One region of the Ancylobacter pratisalsi genome, then DNA from elsewhere that is predicted to be linked to it. Evidence: predicted binding sites of a transcription regulator. Region 1 holds the regulator's gene; each other region holds the start of a gene.

Region 1 (4,662 bases):
TCGCTCTGGCCGGCGCGTTACATAGCAGCGCTGGCGCTCACTTCACTGGTGGCCGGGCTGGCGACCGCGCCCTTCGCCGCCTTTCATTTCCAGCGCCTTGCGCCCCTGAGCCTCCTCGCCAATCTGGCCGCGATGCCGGTGGTCTCGACCATCGTGATGCCGGCGGGGCTGGCGGGGTCTCTTCTGATGCCGTTTGGCTGGGATGGCCCGGCCTGGCGGGTGATGGGCTGGGGCATCGATCGGATGATTGCCATTGCGGCCGCGGTGTCGGCTCTGCCGGGCGCGGATCGCGGCCTAGCAGCCATGCCGATCGCGAGCCTGGTGTTGATGAGCCTCGCCCTGGCGGCTCTTTGCCTGCTGCGCACGCGCCTCGCGCTCGTGGCGCCGCTGTTGGCGGGGTGCGCGGCGTGGATCACGCTCACCGCACCGCGCCCAGACCTCTACGTCGATTCGCGGGCCCGCACGGTGGCGGTTCGCGGACCCGACGGGAACCTTGCGCTGATGGGCACCCGCACGGCACGCCTTGCCGAACGGTTCGAGGTCGGCCAGTGGCTCAGTGCGGAAGGGGCGCGGGGCACGGAGGCATCGGAGCGGCTGACGGCCGTGGCGGCGTGCGATTCCCTCGGCTGCACGCTGCCCGGTCCGAACGCGGCGCGTGTGGCCTATTCGCGGGACCGGGCGTCCCTGTTCGAGGACTGTCGGCGGGCCGATCTGGTCGTGACGCCCTACGAGCCCCCGGAGGATTGCGCGGCGACGGTTCTTTATGTCGACGCGTACCGCCAGCACGGGGGGCTGGCGGCTCAGTATCTGGATACGAAAGAATGGGAATTGATAATGGCGCGACCGGCCGGGGCGCCACGGCCCTGGCAGCCACCTGCACCCGCCGCGGCCGATATCCTTCGCCGGTCCGCATCGGTTCCCGCGACCGATTCTACGATCAACCGTCCATCGATCCCAAGGGCACGGGGCGCGGCGGCGGTTCGGGAGGCGGATCCCGATAACGCTTCCACGCCCGATGTCGACCCTGGGGCCGACGGGCCAGACGATGCCGTGAACGCCTCGGAAAACTGAACCCTGAATACCCGCGTGAACCCAGGGAACCAAACAGACGCCCCGCCACCACTGAAATTACGCCGCGCCTTGCCGGATCACGCCGTCTCCCGTCGTCCCTCCACGGGATGCCGCGCCAGCCGGTCCCTCCAGCATTCGGCGCATCCGCGCGGCGTGGTCATGTCAGTAGCGCCGGAAAAGCCCGACAAGACGCCCCTGGATGCGGACCCGGTCGGGGCCGAAAATGCGTGTTTCATATGCGGGGTTCGCCGCTTCCAGCGCGACGGAGGCGCCCTTACGGCGCAGCCGCTTCAAGGTTGCTTCCTCGTCGTCGATCAGCGCCACGATAATGTCGCCGCTATTGGCGGTGTCGCTCTTGCGGATCAGGGCAAGATCACCGTCAAGAATCCCGGCCTCGATCATCGAATCGCCGCGCACTTCGAGCGCGAAATGCTCGCCACCGGCAATCATTTCCGGGGGCATGGAGATGGTTTGATCGCGGCTCTGGATCGCCGAAATGGGCGTTCCCGCCGCGATGCGGCCCATCACCGGGATCGACACCGAACGCGAGGCACTGTCGTCGACGGGCGCGCGCGACCGGCCGAGGCTGCCCTCAATGACATTTGGCGCGAAATTGCGCGAAGAGCGTGTGGGCTGGGAATCTTCCGGCAGCCGCAGGACCTCCAGCGCCCGCGCCCGGTTGGGCAGGCGGCGGATGAAGCCGCGTTCCTCGAGGGCCGTGATCAACCGGTGGATGCCGGACTTGGATTTGAGATCCAGGGCGTCCTTCATCTCCTCAAACGAGGGAGGCACCCCATCCTGTTTGAGGCGATCATTGATGAAGCGAAGCAGCTCATGCTGTTTGCGAGTGAGCATCGATCCTACTCCGTCCGTGCCGCGCAATGAAAACAAATCACGAACAAACACTATCCGTTCTTTTTGTGTTCCACAATCGGTAATTGGATCGCTAAGCGCCGGCAGTCGAGCCGCAATTCGTTGATCGTGTATGCAATGGCTTCCATTGTGCGCAAGTGTTGTGCATTATCGGGCGGAACAGGAAGGGTGACACATTGATCGGCACGATTTCGGACCTTCTCGCAGCGCATCGCTCGGGCGCTGCGCGTCCGGCGGACACTATTGCGCGCTGCGTCGAGCTCATCGAGCGACACGGTGATCCTGCCATTTTCACGTCGATCAGCCCGCCCAAGGCGATTGCGGCTGCGCTCAAGGCGCTGGAGGGCTTGGACCCGGCGACCCTGCCGCTCTATGGCATTCCCTTCGCCGTGAAGGACAATATCGACGTCGCCGGCCTGCCCACCACCTGCGCCTGCCCGGACTTTGCCTATGACGCGACGCGCGACGCGTCGGTCGTGGTTCGGTTGCGCCGGGCCGGTGCCATCGTCATCGGCAAGACCAATCTCGACCAGTTCGCCACGGGGCTGAACGGCACGCGCTCGCCCTATGGGACGCCGCGCAACGCGGTGCGGCCGGATCTGGTGCCCGGCGGTTCGAGCTCGGGCTCCGCTGTTTCGGTGGCGGCGGGGCTGGTGCCCTTCGCCCTCGGCACCGATACGGCGGGATCGGGCCGCGTGCCGGCTGGGCTGAACAACATTGTCGGGCTGAAGCCCAGTCTGGGGCTGATCTCGACCAATGGCGTCGTGCCGGCCTGCCGCACGCTCGACTGTGTCTCGGTGTTTGCCTTGTCCGTGGAAGATGCGTTTGCGGTGCTGCGCGTCGCCGCGGGTCCCGATGACGCCGATCCGTTCTCACGCCCGCTTCCCGTCGGCCAGCCTGGGGGCTTTCCTGCCAAGCCGCTTCTGGCGGTGCCGCGCCGCGAGGATCTGGTCAGCTTCGGTGATCGGCTGGCCGAGAAGGCCTTTGCCGCCGCCGTCGCCCGTTTCCAGGCTCTTGGCGCCCGGGTCGAGGAAATCGACATGACGTCGTTCTTCGAAACCGCGAAGCTGCTTTACGAGGGGCCGTGGGTCGCCGAGCGTCTGGCTGCGGTCGGCCCCTTCCTGGAATCGCGCCCGGCCTCCTTTCACCCGGTGGTGCGTTCCATCGTCGAGCAAGGGCGCGGCCTGAGCGCCGTCGACGCCTTCCGGGGACAGTACCGCCTGGCGGAGCTGAAGGTGGAAGCGCGGGCGATTCTCGGTCGCTTCGATGCGTTGACGGTGCCGACCATGCCCACCGTCTACACGGTCGAGGAGATGCTGGCGCAGCCGGTGCGCTGCAACAGCAACCTCGGCGTCTACACCAACTTCGTGAACCTGCTGGATATGTGCGGCCTTTCGGTGCCGGCCGAGATCCGGCCGGACGGCGCCCCGGCCGGCGTGACCCTGCTGGCGCCTGCGGGGCGGGACGCGCATCTGGCGGCGCTGGGCGCCCGCTTCCACGCCGATACCGGTCTCACCATGGGCGCGACGGGCGCGCCATTGGTCACCCGCCCGGCGGCGAGCGTGCGCGCGGCGCCGGGATATCTCGAACTCGCCCTGTTCGGCGCGCATCTGTCCGGCCTGCCGCTCAATGGTGATCTGCTTGCCGCGGGCGCCGTGTTCCTGCGCGCGGCGCGCACCAGCGCCGACTATCGGCTTCATCTGCTGCCGGAAGGGCGTGTGCGCCGGCCCGGCCTGCTGCGCGGGCGGCCGGGATCGGGCGCGGCGATCGACTGCGAAGTGTGGGCGCTCCCGGCGGATGCCTTTGGCCGTCTGGTCGCCGGAATTCCTGCCCCGCTCGGGGTGGGAACCGTGCAACTAGACGACGGCACCGAGGTGAAGGGCTTTCTGATGGAGGCGGCCGCCGCGGCAACCGCGCGCGACATCACCGCTTTCGGCGGCTGGCGCGCGTTCCTCGCGGATGAGGAGGCACGGCGCGCAGAAAGCCAGCCCGTCGGCGGCTGAGGTTCTGGAAGAGAGTCCGAAAATCTCGTTAAATTGCTGATATCACACGTTTTGTGCGTATTGCTCATACGCGTCGTGAACGATCGCGATATGGCTGCGCATCGCGGCGTTGGCGCTGTCGCGGTCGCCGCGCAGAATGGCCGTCACGACGCGGTCGTGCTCGGTGTGTGACAGCGCTAGGCGGCCCAGCGCCCGGAACTGCGCCCTGCGGAAGGGAGACAGGCGCCGCCGCGTTCCGAGCGTGATTTCAATCAGATAGCCGTTATGGCTGCCATCATAGATCGAGGTGTGAAACTGCTCGTTCGCCTCGCGATAGGCATTGAAGTCGCCCTGCCGCATCAACGCGCTCATCTCGGCATGCAGCTGCTCCAGCTGGCGCCGTTCGGGCGGCGTCATCTGCAGCGCGGACAACCCCGCGCACAGCCCTTCCAGCTCCGCCATCACATCGAACATGTTCTGCAGGCGCTCGACGCTTGGGCGGGCGACCACCGCGCCGCGATGGGGGCGCGCATCGATCAGGCCGGAGGCCGCCAGTTCGCGCAGGGCCTCGCGTACCGGCGTGCGTGACACACCAAAGCGGGTAGCGAGGGCGGTCTCGTCGAGCGTCGTTCCGGGAAGCAGCAGGCCGCGCGTGATCTCGTCGGCGAGCTGAATGCGCAGGCCCTCGGCGCGGGTTACGCGCGGCCTACCCGCCTGTGCGGCGGGTGTCGATTCG
Region 2 (4,662 bases), 1.6 Mb from region 1:
CGGCTGCCGGCACCGGGACGGCGTGGGTCGGATGGCGGGCTGGATTGGCGGCGGCGACCATGCGATCCTCGGTTCTGGAAGCCCGGCAGGGTGGCGATCCCGCGCCATTCCCGCAAGGCATTCCGTGGACATCATCTTTCGCGGCGCGCTCACCGGCGTCGGCTGCTGGACAGACCTCATGCCGCCCCGTTCGCCCCGCACCTACGTTCCCCGCTCCTACGCACCCAAGCCCCTCGCGGACTTCATCGACAACACGATCGCCGAAAGCTGCCGCCAGCGCGGCCTCGCCTCGGTGGAGATCGTCACCCGCTGGGCGGAGATCATCGGCGAAGACATGGCCGCGCGTGCGCTGCCGATCAAGCTGGCGTGGCCCAGCCGGCCGGAAAGCGCGGAGCCGGGAGTGCTCCATGTGCGGGTCGAGGGCGGCTACGCCATCGAGCTTCAGCACCTCGCCCCCGTCGTGGTGGAGCGTGTGAACCGCTATTTCGGCTGGCGCTGCATCGGCCGGCTGGCGCTGCGCCAGGGGCCCATCGCCAAGATGCGGGCGCCCGCGCCACCCCCGAGCGAACCCGATGCCGCCGAACGCGAGGCGGTGGCGCGCCGGCTCGGCACCTTCGAGGACCCTGCCCTCGCCGACGCGCTCTCGCGCCTGGGCGCACTGGTCGCGCGCGAGCACCGTCCCCGCCAGACACCGCCACCACGCAGGCCCTCGCGGTGGTGAACCGCCCCTCAACTTCACGCAGCGGTGACAAGCTCCGGCCATGCCCCACCGTTGCCATGTTTACGCGCTGCCTGTAGGCGCTAACAGCACCGGGGCCGGTGGATCGGCACCGCGCTTCCTTTTGGAGACCGTTCATGATCGATCGCCGTCGCTTCCTCGAAGGGCTTGGCACCACCGCCCTTACCGCGGCCGCCCTCTTCACGATCGCCAGCCCGCAGAGCTTCGGCCTGGGGCAGATCGGGTTCATCGGCCGCGCCGAGGCGCAGACGGTGGACATGGTGGAGCTTATGGCGCCCGGCGCCCTGCCCGACCAGGTGCTCGGCAAGGCTGACGCCCCGGTGACCATCGTTGAATACGCTTCGATGACCTGCGGACACTGCGCGCATTTCCATGAAACCACCTATCCGGTGCTTAAAGAGAAATACATCGACACCGGGAAGGTGAAGTTCATCCTCCGGGAATTCCCGCTCGACATCGTCGCCAAGGCCGCCTTCATGCTGGCGCGCTGCGCCGGCGACGGCAAGTACTACCCGATGGTCGACACCCTGTTCGAGACCCAGAAGAACTGGGCCTTCAACAACAACCCGGCGCAGGCCCTTCTCGCCATCGCCAAGCAGGGCGGCATGAGCGAGGAGCAGTTCAACACCTGCCTGAACGACCAGAAGCTCGCCGGTGAGGTGGACCAGGTCGCCCAGCGCGGCGCGAAAGAATTCGGCATCGATTCCACCCCGACCTTCTTCATCAACGGCAAGAAGATCTCCGGCGCGATGACCCCCGAAGAACTCGACAAGGAATTGGCCCCCCTGCTCAACGCGAACTGAGCCGGCCGCCTCCGGCGCCGCACGCGAAAGGCGCCGGATGTGAACGATGCCAAGTGTGCACGGCGCTGAGTGTGAACGGCGCTGGGTATGAACGGCGTCGCGGGCGAACATTGCCGGGTGAGAACGTCATGGGACGCGACGCGCGCCCCTACGTATCGAAACCGCATGCGGGCGGACGCAAGCCAACGCGCCGCCCGCCAGTGCATGTCGATTACCGGGTTGACCAGCTTCGCTCCCGGCCGCTCCGTAACAAGCCGGGCCACGGCGCGCCGATCCGTGAAACCGGCCCGCCGGGTACTTGAAGAGGGTGCGCGCCGAGCGGTGCGTGCCCATATGGTGGCCGACCAAGCCGTGCGCCTACAGGTAGTGACTGTCCACCGGACCAACCCGCCGGTGATCTCAGCCCCCTCCCCTCACGCCGGCAGTGTCAGCCGTCCTTCGCCGTCGATCGCGAAGCCGGGATTGTGGGCGATCTCCCACGGATAGCCATCGGGGTCGGCCACATAGCCTGAATACCCGCCCCAGAAGGTTGCCTGCGCCGGGCGCAGCGCCCGCCCGCCCGCCGCCACGGCGCGAATGAGCGTCGCGTCGACCTCGGCCCGGCTCACCCGGTTGCAGGCCAGCGCCATCCCGCCAAACTGGCCGCGACGCCCATCAATCACCCCCGCATCAGCCGCCAGTTCGTGCCGTGGGTAGAGTGACAGCGCCACGGGGCCGGCCATGAAGAAGGCGACGCCCTCGGCTGCCCGCATCTTCCGCTCAAGCCCCAGCGCCTCGTAAAACGCCGTGGCACGCGGCAGGTCAGAGACGCCCAGTGTCACCAGTGACATATGCAGCGCCGGAATGTCCCGCCGCCGGGCCCTGGGACTCCCCGGTTCCGCCGCGGGCTCGCCGCCGGTTTCCCACTCAACCGCGATGTTCATGCGTCCTCTCCGAAAAGCGACAATTGCTGGCCCGTGCGCGGCGGCCGGGTGAAGGCCCGCGTCGTCAACCGGGTGTGGCGGCGGTTCAGGCCCAGCCGCTCCACCGCAATCTCGAAGCGCCGCGCCAGCGTCCAGGCATAGGGGCCACTCCCGGTCATGCGTTTGCCGAAGGTGGAATCGTATTCCTTGCCGCCATGCAGCTCCTTGAGCAAGGTGAGCACATGGCGGTAGCGGTCCGGAAAGTGGGCGAGCAGCCATTCCTTGAACAGGTCGCGGATCTCCAGCGGCACACGCAGCATCACATAGCCGGCTTCGGATGCGCCCGCCGCTGCCGCCGCGTCGAGGATGCGCTCCATCTCCGCGTCGGTCACGGCCGGAACCACCGGCGCCACCAGCACGGCGGTCGGCACGCCGGCCGCGCTGAGCTGGCGGATGGTCTCGATGCGCCGCATCGGCGTCGCGGCGCGCGGCTCCATCAGGCGCGCCAGCTTGTGGTCGAGCGAGGTCACCGACAGCGCCACCTTCACCAGCCCACGCTCGGCCATGGGCGCGAGAATGTCGAGATCGCGCAGCACCAGGGCGGATTTGGTGACGATGCCGACCGGGTGCCCGAAGTCGCTCAGCACTTCCAGAATCCGCCGCGTCAGCCGCCATTCGCGCTCGATCGGCTGATAGGCATCGGTATTGATGCCGAGCGCGATGGTGCGCGGCTCGTAGCCGGGCCTCGCCAGTTCCTTGGCGAGAAGCTCGGGCGCGTCGGCCTTGGCGAACAGCTGGGTCTCGAAGTCGAGCCCCGCCGACAGGCCGTGATAGGCATGCGTCGGCCGCGCGAAGCAGTAGACGCATCCATGCTCGCACCCCCGATACGGATTGATCGAACGGTCGAAGCCGACATCGGGCGATTCGTTGCGGTTGATGATGGTGCGCGCCCGCTCCACCGTCACGCTGGTGCGGAACGCGGGCAGATCGTCCAGGCTCTGCCATCCGTCGTCGAAGGCTTCACGCGCGCGCGGCTCGAAGCGCCCCGCCGCGTTGGAAAGCGCTCCGCGCCCGCGCCGGCGCTCCCCATCGATCCCCGGCGCCGCCTCCTCGGGCGGGCCATCCATCTCCGAAAGCGTGGAGACGTCGCGAGCGGCGATGTCCTCCTCCTTCGCGCGTCGGACGCGGCGCTCTTCGGCAAGCCGGCCGAGATGCTTCGGCGGCGCCATCGCGGCGGCGATCGGGGGCGTCTTTCGCGGGATGCGGGGTTCGGTGCGGCGTTCCATGCCCGGATTCTTAGCGCGACGAACGGAACATATCAAGAACATTGGGCGAAATATGACAGCTGCCGCTTCACGGGCGCGGGCGCTTGTTATAGGCAGGGCAACGCCTTGTGTTCGCCGCGCGGGCTGTTCTCGCCGTCAAGCCGTCCGCCCTCTTTCCGTCTCCCAGGAAGCTGCAGCCAAGCGTGATTTCGGTCGTCATTCCCACCAGCGGATCCCACCGCCTGCTGATCCCCACTCTCGCCTCTCTGGTGCCAGGGGCGGCGGCTGGCGTGGTGCGCGAGGTGCTGCTGGTCGACACCGGCGATTCGCCCGAGATCGCCGAGATCGCCGATGCCGCCGGCTGTGAATATCTGCATGGACCGGACGGCTCCGGCGCGCGACGGCGGCAGGGCGCGGGCGCGGCGCGGGCGCCGTGGATCCTGTTCCTGGAGCCGGACGGAATTCTGCAGGAAGGCTGGGCGCGCGAGGTCCGCGGCTTCACCGACCAGGCCGAGCGCACCGGCACCGTCGACCGGCGCGCGGCCACTTTCCGCCTTGCGCTGGATGGTTTCGGCGTGGCCCCGCGCCTGAAGGAGGCGATCGCCGTCGCCCGCCACGCGCTTACCGGCCGTCCCCGACCGGAACAGGGGCTGCTGATTCATCGCCGCTTCTATGAGGCGCTGGGCGGTCACGAGCCCGGCGCGCAGGCCCAGCGCCGCCTGATCGCGCGGGTGGGCCGCGCCCGTCTGGTGCTGCTTCGCTCGCAGATGCTGCTGCCGGCCCGCTGAGGCTTTCCGACCCGCCGCTCAGGCCGGCGCGCGCAGCTTGCCGCGCTTGAGGTGCTCATCCAGCCGCGGCAGGATCTCGACGAAATTGCACGGCCGGTGGCGGATATCGAGCTGGTGGACGAGGATCTCGTCCCAGCCGTCACGGCAGGCCCCCGGCGAGCCCGG
Region 3 (4,662 bases), 1.7 Mb from region 1:
GGCGTACCGGGCCGGGCGGCGAGGTCGCCGATGGTCTTCAGCCCAGCACGGGAAAGCCCGCGCGCGATGTCCTCGCCAATGCCGAGCAGGGCGACAGGCAGCCCGGCCACCGCCCGCGCTTCCTGCCCCGGCGGCACCACGCCGCCCTTACCCGCCCCGCCCCGGCCCGCGCGCGCCAGCGCCTGCCCGGCCTCCGCCGTGCCGGCGATCACGCCGACGGCGCCCAGCTCATGGCGCTCAAGATGGGCGATAAGGCGTGTGCGCATCATCGCCTCACCCCCGAACAGATGCGCGCAGCCGGTAATGTCGAGCGTGAGCCCGTCCGTCCCGTCCAGCGCGACGAGCGGCGTCCAGCGGTCGCAATCGTCGGCCACCCGCTCCAGGAAGGCGGCGTCGGCCAGCGGGTCATGCTCGACCACGGCAAGGTCGGGCAGGCGCGCACGCGCATCGGCCAGCGTCAGGCCGGGCACGAGCCCGCACGCGCGCGCCTGCCGGTCCACCGCGGCAAGGCGCCGGGCGTTCTTCACGGTCTCGACGAACACCAGCGGCAACGGTGCGAAGGGAGAAGGCGCGGGGGGAAAAGGCGCGGGAGCACCATCAAAGCGCGCCCCATCAGCCTGCACGGCGCAGCCGCGCGAGGCCGTCTTCCCGCCCCGCGCGCGCCGGGTCCGCTCCAGCCGGTCGGCCGGAAGGAACGGGAACCACAGCGCGAGGTAGCGCGGCGAGGTCGCGGAAGGAACATGTCTCACGGTCCCACTCCAGGTTCCAGGTACCGCCCTCGACCGGGCGCCCGCCTTCCCCGCCGCGATGGCGCAGAAGCGTGGCGGCGAAGGCCGGCGCGCCGGGGGCATGGCCCTCGCCCTGCGGGGAGGAGGCGGCCGGCGCCACCCGCCAGCGTGTCGCCACGGCGGTGGGAATCGGCTGCCCCGCCCCGCGCAGCAGGAAGCCGGTGACCCTTGAGGCATCGGCGCGCAGCGAAAGGCGGCGCGTGGCGGTCAGGTCGAGCGCTTTCGGCGTGCCCCAGGTCTCGATCAGCACGGCCCCGAGCGCCGCGCAGCGCAGGGCGTCCTCGCCCGCGCGCAACGCCGTGGCCGCGTCCGAAGCCCGCACCAGGATGAGCCGCGCGGGGTCGAGCCCGAGCGCGGCGAGGCCGTCGGCGTCGAGCCGGCCAAGCTCGGCCTCGACCATGTCCTGGCGCACCCACAGCACCGGTCGTGGCGGGGCGACGGCCGATGCAGCGCCGCGCGGAAAAGAGTCCCCCGCCGCCTCGGCACCCGCGCTGGCCCGCAACGCCAGCGCCAGCGTGAAACCGGCCGCCGCCGCCATGTCCGCCCCCTGCACGGCCTGAATCTCGTGCAGCGCCCCACGCCCGAGCGCGAGGGGGCCCGGCCCGTTGGCGCCAAGGCGGAAGCTGGACGTCTCGCCGGACAGGCGCTCCGCCTCAAGACCGGCGAGCAGCTGCCTCAGCGCGGAAACATCTCGGGCAGGGCCCATGGTCGCGCTCACATATGTTCATGTTATGTTCCCTTAAAACGACTCGTTCCGCCGCGCGAGTCAAGCGTCCTTCACAGCCAATGACGACGCCGCAGTTGCGCGCGGCGCGCAGGCACGGCAAGGCTGGTGCGGGAGCCGACGCCATGCAGGACAGTGAACCCGCCGTTTTCGAGCCGCTTGCCACCCCGGGCTGGATCGGCCCGCTCGACCGCGCGGCGGGGCCGCTCTACACCCAGATTCTTGCCGCGCTGGAAGATGCCGTGGCGCGCGGCGTGCTGCGTCCGGGCGACCGCCTGCCGACCCAGCGCGCCCTCGCCGAACAGTTGCAGGTCGATCTCACCACGGTGACGCGCGCCTACAGCGAAGCCCGCCATCGCGGCCTCATCGATGCCGTGACCGGGCGCGGCTCGTTCATTCCCGGCGGTCCGGGCGCGACCACACCGGCGCTGGACCTGTCGATGCTGATGCCCCCGCCCCCGCGCGGCCTGTCGCTCGGGGCGCTGATCGAGCGCGGGCTCACCTCGCTGCTCGCCCGCACCAATGCCGATGTGCTGATGGCCTATCACATCGGCCCCGGCTCCGCCCCGGACCGGCTCGCCGCGACACAGTGGCTGGAGCCCGGCTTCGGCCCGCTCGATCCCCGGCGGGTGGTCATCTCCCCCGGCACCCAGCCCGCGCTCGCCGCCCTGCTCTCGGTGCTGGCCAAACCCGGCGACGTCATTCTCGCCGATCCCGAGACCTATCCCGGCTTTCTCGCCGCCTGCGCCCGCCTCGGCCTCACCGTCGAGGCCATCCCCGGCGATGCCCACGGCATGGAGCCGGAAGCGCTCGCGCGCGCCTGTCACCAGCTCAGGCCCCGCGCGCTCTATGTCCAGCCCACCATCGCCAACCCGACCACCCTCACCATGCCGCCGGCACGGCGCCACGAGATCGCGGCGGTGGCCAGCGCCTACCACCTCACCGTGATCGAGGATGATCCCTACAGCCGCCTCATCGACCAGCCCGCCCCGGCTCTCGCCAGCCTGCTGCCGGATCTGGCCTATCACCTCGCCACCCTGGCCAAATGCCTGGCGCCGGGCCTGCGCACGGCCTTTGTCGTCATTCCCGCGCGGGAAGATCCGGAGCGGCTTGCCGGCGCCCTGCGCGCACTCACCCTGATGCCGGCGCCGCTGATGACCGCGCTGGTGACGCGCTGGATCACCACCGGCACGGCAACGCATCTGCTCGGCGCCATCCGCCGCGAGGCCCGCGCGCGCCAGGGCCTGGCGCAGGCGCTGCTGCCGGCGGGGGCACGCGCGCATCCCGATGGGCTGCATGTCTGGCAGCACCTGCCCGCGCACTGGGACAGCGCCCGGCTGATCGAGGCGGCGCGGCGGCGCGGGCTCGGCGTCATGCCGGCCGAGGCGTTCAGTGTCGATGGAACCGCGCGGCAGGCGGTGCGCATCGCCCTCGGCGCCGTGGCCGACCGGGCGCGCCTCGCCGAGGCGCTCGAATCGCTGGCAGGGCTGATCGAGGGGGAAGCGTCAGGAGCCGGGAGTGAGGCGTAGGCAGAAAGCGCCTTACGCGCGGGGACCGGGCCCGGCGGGCGCCTCGACCAGACGCCCCTCCTCGGCCTTGTAATAGTACTGGCTGGCGACCAGCCATCCCTTGAGCGGGCGCAGTGGCGGGATGCAGGTGGCGAGCATCACCGGCAGGGTCGTGAACAGGTGCACCCAGTAAGGCACCTGGAACGCGACTTCGAGCCAGAGCCCGAACAGCACCGAGGGTACGCAGCCGAAGCAGATGACGAAGAAGGCCGGGCCGTCCGCGGGGTCGGCGAAGGAATAGTCCAGCCCGCACACCTCGCAGCGCGGCGCCAGCGTCAGGAACCCGTTGAACAGGCGCCCCTGCCCGCAGCGCGGACAGCATCCCTTCACGCCGCACTCGAAAGGCGACAGCTTCGGCCACTCGCGATCATGCATCGCAACCTCCCGTTCAGGTCGACGGCGCCAGCGCCTGTTCGACCCCACGCATCTGGGCGTCGGCACCTACAATGTCAACGAGATCCGCCAATTGTATGGATAGTACGCAGCAATGCATGGCGAAGCCGCGCCCGCTTACGGTACCGGAGGGGGACGTTAACCAATCCCGCGCATGGTGAGGCAAGGGCAGTTGCCCGCCGATTCGTCGCCCCTCAGTTCCGCATGAGTAGCTTCATGAGTAACGTTATCCAGTTCCCGGTCCGGCCCGCCGAACCCGATCCTTCCCTCGACATCGACCTGTACACCGCCGTGGATGTCGCGATCCGCGACCTGCGCGACATCGCCATGCGCCTGCGCGGCGACGAGAGCGGGCAGGCACAGGCCGAACAGTGCCTCGACATGCTGTCGCGTGCGCTGGAAAACGCGCTGGCGGTGGGCTGAGCGCGCGGGAGCGACGCCCCAGCCCGTCAGCCTAGAATGCTCCTGAGCAGATAAAGACCGGCCTGGACGAAGCCCCAGATGACGCCGGAGACAACGACGAGCGAGGCGAGGCCGATCAGCGTGCCGATGAGGATCCATATCCCGTCGCGCTCCAGCACGCCGAGCGCCAGCACGCACAGGGCGAGCGCGGGGAACATGTTGCCGAGCGGTATCGGCAGCACCAGCACGGCCGCCAGGATGAAGCACATCACCCCGATCACATATTCCGCGGGCGGCAGAGCCAGCGCGCGAAGGCGCGGCCGCAGCAGCCCCTCGGCCTTGGCCAGCCACGGCGTGGCACGCCCGATCAGGGCCGCGAAGTCCTTGCGCGCGATCGAGCGGTTGGCGATGAAGGCCGGCAGCCAGGGTTGACGCCCCAGCGCCAGCTGGGCGGTGAGGAACACCAGCGGCGCCCCGAGCACGGCCGAGGTCCCCGGCGGCGTCGGCAGCACGTTCGGCAAGGCGAAGATGAGTATCAGCGGCCCGAAGGCGCGCTCCCGCATCACCGCCAGCAGGTCGCCCACGGCCACACGCTCGCGCGTGGAATCATTCGCGATGCGATTGAGCACAACGGACAGGCGAAGGACCTCGAAGTCCTCCCCGGGCGGGATACTGGCGGTGTCGGCCTCGGACGGCAGATGGGTCGGCACGGAAAACGGCACTCCTGCACTCGGGCGAGCACCCGCCGGCACCGCCGCCACGTCAGATAGGCACTGAATGTGACATT

What was found. The regulator LexA, encoded in region 1, represses DNA repair genes until DNA is damaged. The targets are predictions, from matches to a motif close to TGTTCNNNNTGTGTTCNG.
Region 2: G3A50_RS12135 (PA0069 family radical SAM protein) is a predicted target of LexA. The motif match lies at 3,754-3,771, and genes of this name have one in related genera.
Region 3: G3A50_RS12065 (ImuA family protein) is a predicted target of LexA. The motif match lies at 1,510-1,527, and genes of this name have one in related genera.

Annotation. Positions count from the first base shown of each region.
Region 1 is NZ_CP048630.1:4,232,451-4,237,112, forward strand. Features, by position in the region: gene G3A50_RS19720 (ComEC/Rec2 family competence protein) at 1-1,071, shown strand, start outside; gene lexA (transcriptional repressor LexA) at 1,234-1,926, opposite strand; gene atzF (allophanate hydrolase) at 2,121-3,947, shown strand; gene G3A50_RS19735 (GntR family transcriptional regulator) at 3,990-4,662, opposite strand, start outside.
Region 2 is NZ_CP048630.1:2,586,247-2,590,908, reverse strand. Features, by position in the region: gene mutY (A/G-specific adenine glycosylase) at 1-61, opposite strand, end outside; gene G3A50_RS12150 (DUF721 domain-containing protein) at 125-721, shown strand; gene G3A50_RS12145 (DsbA family protein) at 856-1,542, shown strand; gene G3A50_RS12140 (VOC family protein) at 1,956-2,465, opposite strand; gene G3A50_RS12135 (PA0069 family radical SAM protein) at 2,462-3,571, opposite strand; gene G3A50_RS12130 (glycosyltransferase) at 3,913-4,497, shown strand; gene moaB (molybdenum cofactor biosynthesis protein B) at 4,516-4,662, opposite strand, start outside.
Region 3 is NZ_CP048630.1:2,568,230-2,572,891, reverse strand. Features, by position in the region: gene G3A50_RS12070 (Y-family DNA polymerase) at 1-527, opposite strand, end outside; gene G3A50_RS12065 (ImuA family protein) at 613-1,494, opposite strand; gene G3A50_RS12060 (aminotransferase-like domain-containing protein) at 1,638-3,041, shown strand; gene G3A50_RS12055 (DUF983 domain-containing protein) at 3,054-3,455, opposite strand; gene G3A50_RS12050 (hypothetical protein) at 3,690-3,896, shown strand; gene G3A50_RS12045 (exopolysaccharide biosynthesis protein) at 3,923-4,585, opposite strand.